2 regions of the Polaromonas sp. P4_F9 genome follow, and region 2 is predicted to be linked to the other one. Evidence: riboswitches for the same ligand, from Rfam matches in the RefSeq annotation. Region 2 holds a riboswitch; the other holds the start of a gene.
What was found. A riboswitch is a leader RNA that binds a small molecule or an ion and turns the genes downstream of it on or off. The one in region 2 is predicted to bind S-adenosylhomocysteine.

Region 1: it holds a riboswitch for S-adenosylhomocysteine, as region 2 does, so the genes downstream of both, metH (methionine synthase) here and ahcY (adenosylhomocysteinase) in region 2, are expected to answer to the same signal.

Annotation. Positions count from the first base shown of each region.
Region 1 covers NZ_JBFUJT010000045.1:28,201-32,657, forward strand. Annotated here, with positions in the region: gene metH (methionine synthase) at 1-2,649, opposite strand, end outside; S-adenosyl-L-homocysteine riboswitch at 2,667-2,759, opposite strand; gene AC1DUB_RS25940 (cyclic nucleotide-binding domain-containing protein) at 2,793-3,431, shown strand; gene AC1DUB_RS25945 (homocysteine S-methyltransferase family protein) at 3,503-4,457, opposite strand, start outside.
Region 2 covers NZ_JBFUJT010000005.1:125,911-130,367, forward strand. Annotated here, with positions in the region: gene AC1DUB_RS06515 (TlyA family RNA methyltransferase) at 1-900, opposite strand, end outside; gene ahcY (adenosylhomocysteinase) at 1,108-2,538, opposite strand; S-adenosyl-L-homocysteine riboswitch at 2,642-2,714, opposite strand; gene AC1DUB_RS06525 (HAD-IIB family hydrolase) at 2,780-3,595, shown strand; gene AC1DUB_RS06530 (MFS transporter) at 3,742-4,457, opposite strand, start outside.

The DNA.
Region 1 (4,457 bases), on a different contig from region 2:
GGTGAGGGCCATGCCCACCTCGCCCGCCTTGAGCAACGCAAACATATCGCCTTTGACGCTGTGGTCCGGGCAGGCCGGGTAGCCGGGTGCCGGGCGGATGCCCTGGTATTTTTCGGCGATCAGCGCTTCTGCGCCCAGCGACTCGGCCGGCACATAGCCCCACAAATCCTTGCGCACGCGCTGGTGCATGGCCTCGGCAAATGCTTCTGCCAGCCGGTCAGCCAGCGCCTTGAGCATGATGGACGAATAGTCATCATGGTCGTCAAGAAAGTATTTCTCCTTCTTCTCGGCGCCCAGGCCGGCGGTGACGGCAAAGAGCCCGATGTAGTCGGCAATTCGAGCGTCTTTCCGGCCCGAATCCGGGACAGCAGCTGCGCGAGCGGCCATCACATCAGGCGCGAGCACCTTGGGTGCGACAAAGTCGGCCAGGCAGCGGCTGGGCCGCATCACGCCGTCCACCGCGGTTTTCTCCGCCTGCTGGCGCAGGCCGTACCAGGTCATGGCCACCTCGCTGCGCGACTCATCGGTGTAAATCTCGATGTCGTCGCCCACGCTGTTGGCAGGATACAGGCCAATCACCCCGCTGGCGGTGAGCCAGCGGCCCTCGATCAGGCGCTTGAGCATGCGTTGCGCGTCGGCATACACCCGCACCGCCTCGGTACCGACCACCTCGTCCTTCAGGATGGCTGGGAACGGGCCCGCCAGGTCCCACGTCTGGAAAAACGGGCCCCAGTCGATGAACTGCGCAAGCTCGGCCAGGTCGAAGTTTTTGAAGACGCGCCGGCCGATGAACTTGGGCACGGGCGGCGTGCAGTTCGCCCAGTCGATGGGCGTTTTGTTGGCGCGGGCCTTGGCCAGCGGCCACATCGGTGTCTGCTTCTTGTTGGCGTGCTGGGTGCGCACCTTGTCGTAGTCCGCCCTCAACTCATCAATGTATTTGGTGGCCTGGTCGGACAGCAGGCTTTGCGCCACGCTCACGCTGCGCGAGGCATCGGGCACATAGACCACCGGGCCTTCGTAATGGGGGGAAATCTTCACCGCCGTGTGCACCCGGCTGGTGGTGGCGCCGCCTATCAGCAGCGGGATTTTCTTGATGCGGAAATGGTCGTCCTTCTGCATCTCGCTTGCTACGTACTGCATCTCTTCCAGGCTGGGCGTGATCAGGCCGGACAGGCCCACGATGTCGGCACCCTCGACCTTGGCGCGCGCCAGGATCTCGTGGCAGGGCACCATCACGCCCATGTTGACCACTTCGAAGTTATTGCACTGAAGGACCACGGTCACGATGTTCTTGCCGATGTCGTGCACGTCGCCCTTGACGGTGGCGATGATGATCTTGCCCTTGGTCTTCACGTCGCCACCGGCGGCTTCCAGCAGCAATTTTTCGGCTTCGATGTAAGGCAGCAGATGCGCCACCGCCTGCTTCATCACCCGGGCGCTTTTGACCACCTGCGGCAGGAACATCTTGCCCTGGCCGAACAGGTCACCCACCACGTTCATGCCGTCCATCAGCGGGCCTTCGATCACATGCAGCGGCCGGCCGCCTTCGGCCTTGATGGCCTGCCACATTTCCTCGGTGTCTTCGGTGATGAACTCGTTCATGCCCAGCACCAGCGCGTGCGACAGGCGCTCGCGCACCGGCAGCGCGCGCCACTCGTTTTTCTTGCTGTCGTCCCTGGCGCCGCTTTTGGCGCTTTCCGCGACTTCGATGAGGCGCTCACTGGGTGTGAGTTCAGGCTCACCCGGCTTGTAAACCGGCTGGCGGTTGAGGACCACGTCCTCGACGCGCTCGCGCAGCGTCGGCTCCAGGTCGTCATAGACGCCCACCATGCCGGCGTTGACGATGCCCATGTCCATGCCGGCCTGGATCGCGTGGTACAAAAACACCGTGTGAATGGCTTCACGCACCGGGTCGTTGCCGCGGAAGCTGAAACTCACGTTGGACACGCCACCCGACACCTTGGCGCCCGGCAGGTTGGCCTTGATCCAGCGTGTGGCATTGATGAAATCGACCGCGTAGTTGTTGTGCTCTTCAATGCCGGTGGCAATGGCAAAGATATTGGGGTCAAAGATGATGTCTTCGGGCGGAAAACCGACCTCATCGACCAGCACGCGGTAGGCACGCTCGCAGATCTCGATCTTGCGCTGGTAGGTGTCAGCCTGGCCCTGCTCGTCAAATGCCATCACCACGGCCGCCGCGCCGTAGCGCTTGAGCAGCTTGGCCTGGTGCTTGAAGGGCTCCAGCCCCTCCTTCATGGAAATCGAGTTGACGATGCCCTTGCCCTGGATGCAGCGCAGGCCGGCCTCGATCACGCTCCACTTGGAGCTGTCGATCATGATGGGCACGCGGGCAATGTCGGGTTCGCTGGCGATCAGGTTCAAAAAGCGCACCATGGCGGCCTGGCTGTCCAGCATGGCCTCGTCCATGTTGATGTCGATGATTTGCGCACCGTTTTCCACTTGCTGGCGCGCCACGACCAGGGCCTGCTCGTACTCGCCATTCAAAATCATGCGGGCAAAGGCCTTGGAGCCGGTGACATTGGTACGCTCGCCGATGTTGACAAAGAGCGTGCCCTCCCCGATAGCCACAGGCTCCAGGCCGGACAGTTTCATGGGAGGAACAGCGATGGGATCTTGAATTTCGGACATGCACTCACCTTTTGGGCTCAAGGTGAGCGTCGTTGCTGCGGCGCCTCGGGGGAGGCGCCGGTAACCCAAGCCTGACGAATGAATGCTTCGCTGCAACGCTCCTTGGGTTACCATTATTTTAAGGGCAGGCAGCAGCCGGCGCCATGCCTCACAATAAATCCGCAAAATCCATGTTTGAAACCCTGTTTGGCGACAAGAAAAAGGCGGCGACCGGTCCACCCGAGCTGATGCGGCCAGAAGAACGCATGCGTGCGGTTGAAGGCTCCAGCACGGCCGAACTGGCGGCCAGCCTGCTGATTGCGCCAACGGCACTGATGCAGCTCACGCCCGAAGAGGCGCTCACCGTGGTGAGCTACATGGCTCCGCAAAAAATTGCCGCAGGCACCACCTTCATCGCCGAAGGGGACAAAAGCGAAACCGACTACATGCTGCTGGTGCTCGAGGGCGAGGTCACCGTGGAGAGCATCATGGTCAGCCGCCGCACGCCCGTCACCGTGTCGGTGCTGGGGCCGGGCAGCCTGGTTGGCGAGATGGGGCTGGTCGATGGCCGGGCCCGGCTGGCGTCCTGCACGGCCAGCACCGACGTGCGGTGTGCGATTTTGTCACGCGCCGCCCTCGAAACACTCAGTATTGATGAGCCCCGCACAGCGGCCAAGCTGATGTTTGCGGTGTCGCTGCGGATTGCCGAGCGGCTGCGCGACGCCACCGAAAAACTCAAGAAATACAGCCAGCTCACGCAGGCCATGCAGCAGGAAATCGATCACCTGCTGCCGGACGACTGACACCCGGACTGACGCCTCACGCGAACAAAAGCAAAAAGCGCGGAGCCCGCCAGCCCGCGATCCAAGCCCGCCTAAGCCGCCTCGGGGTAGAAGAAGCGGGAAGCGACTGCCCGTGAAGGCAGGGGCGCCACCGCATTCGCAATGGCCTGGATATGCTCGGGCGTGGTACCGCAGCAGCCGCCCACGATGTTGACCAGCCCCTCGTCGGCAAACTCGCGCAGCAGGCGCGAGGTCACATCGGGCGTTTCGTCGAAGCCGGTGTCGCTCATGGGGTTGGGCAAGCCGGCATTGGGGTAACAGCTGATGAAGGTGTCGCCGGCCACGCGTGCCAGCTCCTGGATATAGGGGCGCATCAGCGTGGCGCCCAGCGCGCAATTCAGACCAATCGCCAGCGGCCGGGCATGGCGCACGCTGTGCCAGAAGGCGGTCACGGTCTGGCCGCTCAGGATGCGGCCCGACGCGTCCGTGACGGTGCCGCTGATGATGAGGGGCAGGCACTCGCCGGAATTGTCGAAATACTCGTCTATCGCAAACAGCGCCGCCTTGGCGTTGAGTGTGTCAAATATGGTTTCGACCAGCAGCACATCGCTGCCGCCCTTGACCAGCGCTTCGGTCTGCTCGTAATAAGCCTTGCGCAGTTCTTCAAAGCTGGTGTTGCGCGCACCCGGATCGTTCACATCGGGGCTGATGCTGGCGGTTTTGGGTGTCGGGCCCAGGGCGCCCACCACGAACCGCGGTTTGTCGGGCGTGGAAAACTTGTCGCAGGCGGCACGCGCGATGCGGGCCGACTCGTAGTTCATCTCCACGGCCAGGTCCGCCATGTCGTAGTCGGCCTGGGCTACCGTGGTGGCGCCAAAGGTGTTGGTCTCTATCATGTCGGCGCCGGCGGCGAGGTAGCCTTCATGGATGTCGCGGATCACGTCGGGACGGGTCAGGCTGAGCAGTTCGTTGTTGCCCTTGACGTCTTTGTGAAAATCCTTGAAGCGCTCGCCGCGGTACTGGGCTTCGTTCAACTTGAAGCGCTGG
Region 2 (4,457 bases):
AGCGCGCGGAAGGCGCTTGGGCGCCTTGCGTTGCGGCGCCGCGGGCAGCGGCTGGCTCTCGCCGGCGTTGTCGTGGCCCTTGACCGCATGGATGAAAAACTCGCGGTTGCCGTCACCGCCGTCAATCGGCGATGCCAGCCAGGCCTTGACGTCCAGCCCCAGCGCAACGCAGGCATCGCGCAGGCGCTTTTCCACGAACTCAAACAGCGCCGCTTCGCGCACAATGCCGCCCTTGCCAATCTGGCCCGGCTGCAGCTCGAACTGCGGCTTGACCAGCATCAGCACATCGCCGCCGGGCTTGAGCAGGCGCACCACGGCGGGCAACACCAGCGTGAGCGAAATGAAGGACAGGTCACCCGTCAGGAAGTCAAAGTCCGCCTCGACGGGGGTCTCGGCGTCCAGCCCGGCTTCATCACCATCCCATTCGCCCTCATCAGCCTCCGCTTCATGGGCAGGACCAGCGATCAAGTCCATCGCCGTCATGGACCGGGCATTGACGCCTTCGATGCAGACGACCCGCGGGTCAGCGCGCATGCTGGCATGCAACTGGCCATGGCCCACGTCCACGCCCACCACCTGCACCGCACCGTGCTGCAGCAGGCAGTCGGTAAAGCCGCCGGTCGACTGGCCGATGTCCAGGCAGCGCAGGCCGGTGACATCAACACCGCTGCTTTTCAGCGCCCCTTCAAGCTTCAGGCCGCCGCGCGAGATGTATTTGGCTTCGGTGTTGTCGAGCACCTGCAGCTCGGCGCCGTCCGGCACTTCATCGCCGTTTTTGGCAACCTTTTTCCACGCACCGTCTTCTTCGGCGCGCCACTGCACGCCCGAGGCAATCAGGCGCTGGGCCTGGGAGCGGGTGGTGGCAAAGCCGTGTTCAACGAGGAATAAGTCAGCGCGCATGTAGCTCCATGGAATGAGCCCACGCCCGAAAACATTCAGGCGGAGGCCTTGTCTTGCCCAGAGGGCCTGTCTTACCCCCTCTCCCTTTGGGAGAGGGTTGGGGTGAGGGCCGGCAGCCTCACAACGAGGCCGGTAGCGCCTGTGGACGCCGCGGGCCCTCACCCCTGCCCTCTCCCAGCGGGAGAGGGAGGAATACCCGCCGCTTGATCAATAACGGTAGGTGTTGGCCTTGTACGGGCCAGCCTTCGACACGCCGATATAAGCCGCCTGCTCGTCGCTCAACTCGGTCAGCATCGCGCCGACTTTCTTGAGGTGCAAACGCGCGACCTTCTCATCGAGGTGCTTGGGCAGCACATAGACCTTGCCCACTTCGTAGTCGGCCTGCTTGGTGAACAGCTCGATCTGCGCAATGGTCTGGTTGGCGAAGCTGGACGACATCACGAAGCTGGGGTGGCCGGTGCCGCAGCCCAGGTTCACCAGGCGGCCCTTGGCCAGCAGGATGATGCGCTTGCCGTCGGGGAAGATCACGTGGTCGACTTGCGGCTTGATCTCTTCCCAAGTGCATTTCTCCAGCGAGGCGACGTCGATTTCGTTGTCGAAGTGGCCGATGTTGCAGACGATGGCCTGGTCTTTCATCTTCGCCATGTGGTCGTAGGTGATGACGTTCTTGTTGCCGGTGGCGGACACAAAAATGTCGGCCTTGTCGGCGGCGTATTCCATGGTCACGACCTTGTAGCCTTCCATCGCGGCCTGCAGGGCGTTGATCGGATCGATCTCGGTCACCCAGACCTGGGCGCTCAGGGCACGCAGGGCCTGGGCCGAACCCTTGCCCACGTCGCCGTAACCGGCCACGCAAGCCACCTTGCCGGCCACCATCACGTCGGTGGCGCGCTTGATGGCGTCGACCAGCGACTCGCGGCAACCGTAGAGGTTGTCGAACTTGGACTTGGTGACCGAATCGTTGACATTGATGGCGCGCAGGGCCAGCGTGCCCTTGGCCGACATTTCATTGAGGCGCAGCACGCCGGTGGTGGTTTCTTCGGTCACGCCGATGATGTTTTTCAGGCGGCGGCTGTACCAGGTCGGGTCTTGCGCGAGCTTGGCCTTGATCGAGTTGAACAGGCAGATTTCTTCTTCGCTCGTAGGCTTGGAAATCAAGCTGGCGTCTTTTTCGGCCTTGGTGCCCAGGTGCATCAGCAGCGTGGCATCGCCGCCGTCGTCCAGGATCATGTTCGGGCCTTCTTCAGGCGTGCCCTTGGCGCCGTTGAATTCGAAAATCTTGTGGGTGTAGTCCCAGTAGTCGGCCAGGGTTTCGCCCTTGATGGCGAACACCGGCGTGCCGGCGGCGGCAATCGCGGCGGCGGCGTGGTCTTGCGTCGAGAAGATGTTGCACGAAGCCCAGCGCACTTCGGCGCCCAGAGCCTGCAGCGTTTCGATCAGCACGCCGGTCTGGATGGTCATGTGCAGTGAGCCGGTGATGCGCGCGCCCTTCAGGGGCTGGGCCTTGGCGAACTCTTCGCGGATGGCCATCAGGCCGGGCATTTCGGTCTGCGCGATATTCAGTTCCTTGCGGCCCCAGGCGGCAAGCGAGATATCGGCAATGGTGTAGTCGGTGGAAGGTTTCAGGACAGCGCTCATACGGTTCTCCAAATTCAAACGTCAACTGGGCAAAATCGCCACGGGCAAGGCGCTTTCGAAGCAGTGGGGGAATTCAGTCATTCACCCGGCTTGAGAGAGCACTTGCGGGTGAGCGTGGTTGCAATGAAGTCCTGAGCCTGGTCCACGTGATGTGGGTTGCAACGCTCCTCAGGAATCCGCCATTGTACCGAAGCCGGCCGCACCGCACCAGCGCCTGGAATCGGCATGCGAAAATTTCACGATGCAAGAACTCGACAACTGGCCCGCAGACGAGCGGCGCCGGATCTCCGGCGTTTTCACCGACATCGACGACACCCTGACCACCGAAGGGGCGATTACCCTTGATGCGCTGGAGGGCTTGGCTGAATTGAAAGCCGCCGGGTTCAAGGTGGTGGCGATCACCGGACGGCCGGTGGGCTGGAGCGAGCCTTTCGCGGCAAGCTGGCCTGTCGATGCCATCGTGGCGGAAAACGGCGCAGTGGCGCTGCTGCTGGATTCCCAAAGCGCCGCGCCGCGGCCGCTCTCAAAAATCTACCAGCAGGACGCGGCCATGCGTGCAGCCAACTTCACCCGCATGCAGGCCGTGCTGGCGCGCATTGAGCGGGAGCTGCCCGGCATCCACCGCGCCACCGACTCGCCGGGCCGGGAAACCGACATCGCCATCGACCACAGCGAGTTCACGAAACTCAGTGATGCGCAGATCGCCGCCGTGGTGGCGCTGATGAAAAGCGAAGGCATGCACGCCACCGTGAGCAGCATCCACATCAACGGTTGGTACGGCGGCCACAACAAGCTTGAAGGCGCGCGCTGGATTGTTCGTGAACTCTGGCAGCGCGACCTGGACGCCGAGATGGCGCGCTGGGTCTACGTGGGCGATTCGACCAACGACCAACTGATGTTCAAGACTTTCGCCAACAGCGTGGGCGTGGCCAACATCGCGCGCTTTGTGCCGCAGCTGGCGCACCTGCCGCGCTATGTGACCCGGGGCGAGCGCGGCGCGGGCTTTGCCGAGGTGGCAAAGATTTTGCTCACCCCTGCTGACACTCACTTCGTGTAGCGTCCCCTCCCCTTGCAGGGGACGGCGCCTGCGGCCGGGCTGGATTAGGCACACCCCTATCGGGACTCACTGCGTGTAATCCCTTTTCCCCTTGCAGGGGACGGCGCCTGCGGCCGGGCAAAGCCCGATCCGCGGCCCCTGCTGGATTAAGGGAGGGTGGCCGTGCGACGCAGCGAGGTCCAGCGCAGCCAGGCACCCATGCCGGCCACCGCCAGCACCAGCGTGGCGTAACCCTCCACGGTGGCCGGCAGGCCCAGCGGCACGATCAGCCGGCCTGCCAGCATGGCCGGCACGCTGAAGGCGAGGTAGCTGGTGGCATAGAGCGCGGCAAACAGCTCCGCCCGCTGCTGCGGCTGTGCCAGCGGCGCCAGCGTCTGCACCTGCGCGGAAAAAGCCGAGCCGCCGCCGAAACCGGCCAGCGCCGTTCCCGCAAAAAACAGGCCCACGGAACGGGTTGCCAGCGACACGGCCACCAGGCCGGCGCCCACCGCGAGCCAGCTCATGCCGACGGCGCTCATGCGCGTGGGAGCCAGGCGCCTTAGCAGCGTGGGGGAAGCGGCGCCCAGGCCGAAGAATGTCGCGATCGCCAGGCCGTTGACGATGCCGTTGTGGATGCCGAAGATTTGCTGCAGCACGGAAGGCACCAGCGACAGGTACAGGCCCGCGAGCGACCACACCGCCAGCATCGTCGGCACCCCGCGCACAAATTCAGCACGCGCCGCCACCGGCACCGAAATGCGCGGCACCAGCGAGGCCAGCGCGCCGGGGCGGGGCGTGACGCTTTCCGGCAGGAACAGCGTGGCCACCGCACCCGTCACGCAGATGGCGGCCAGCACGCCGAACACCAGCGGCACCGGGTGCA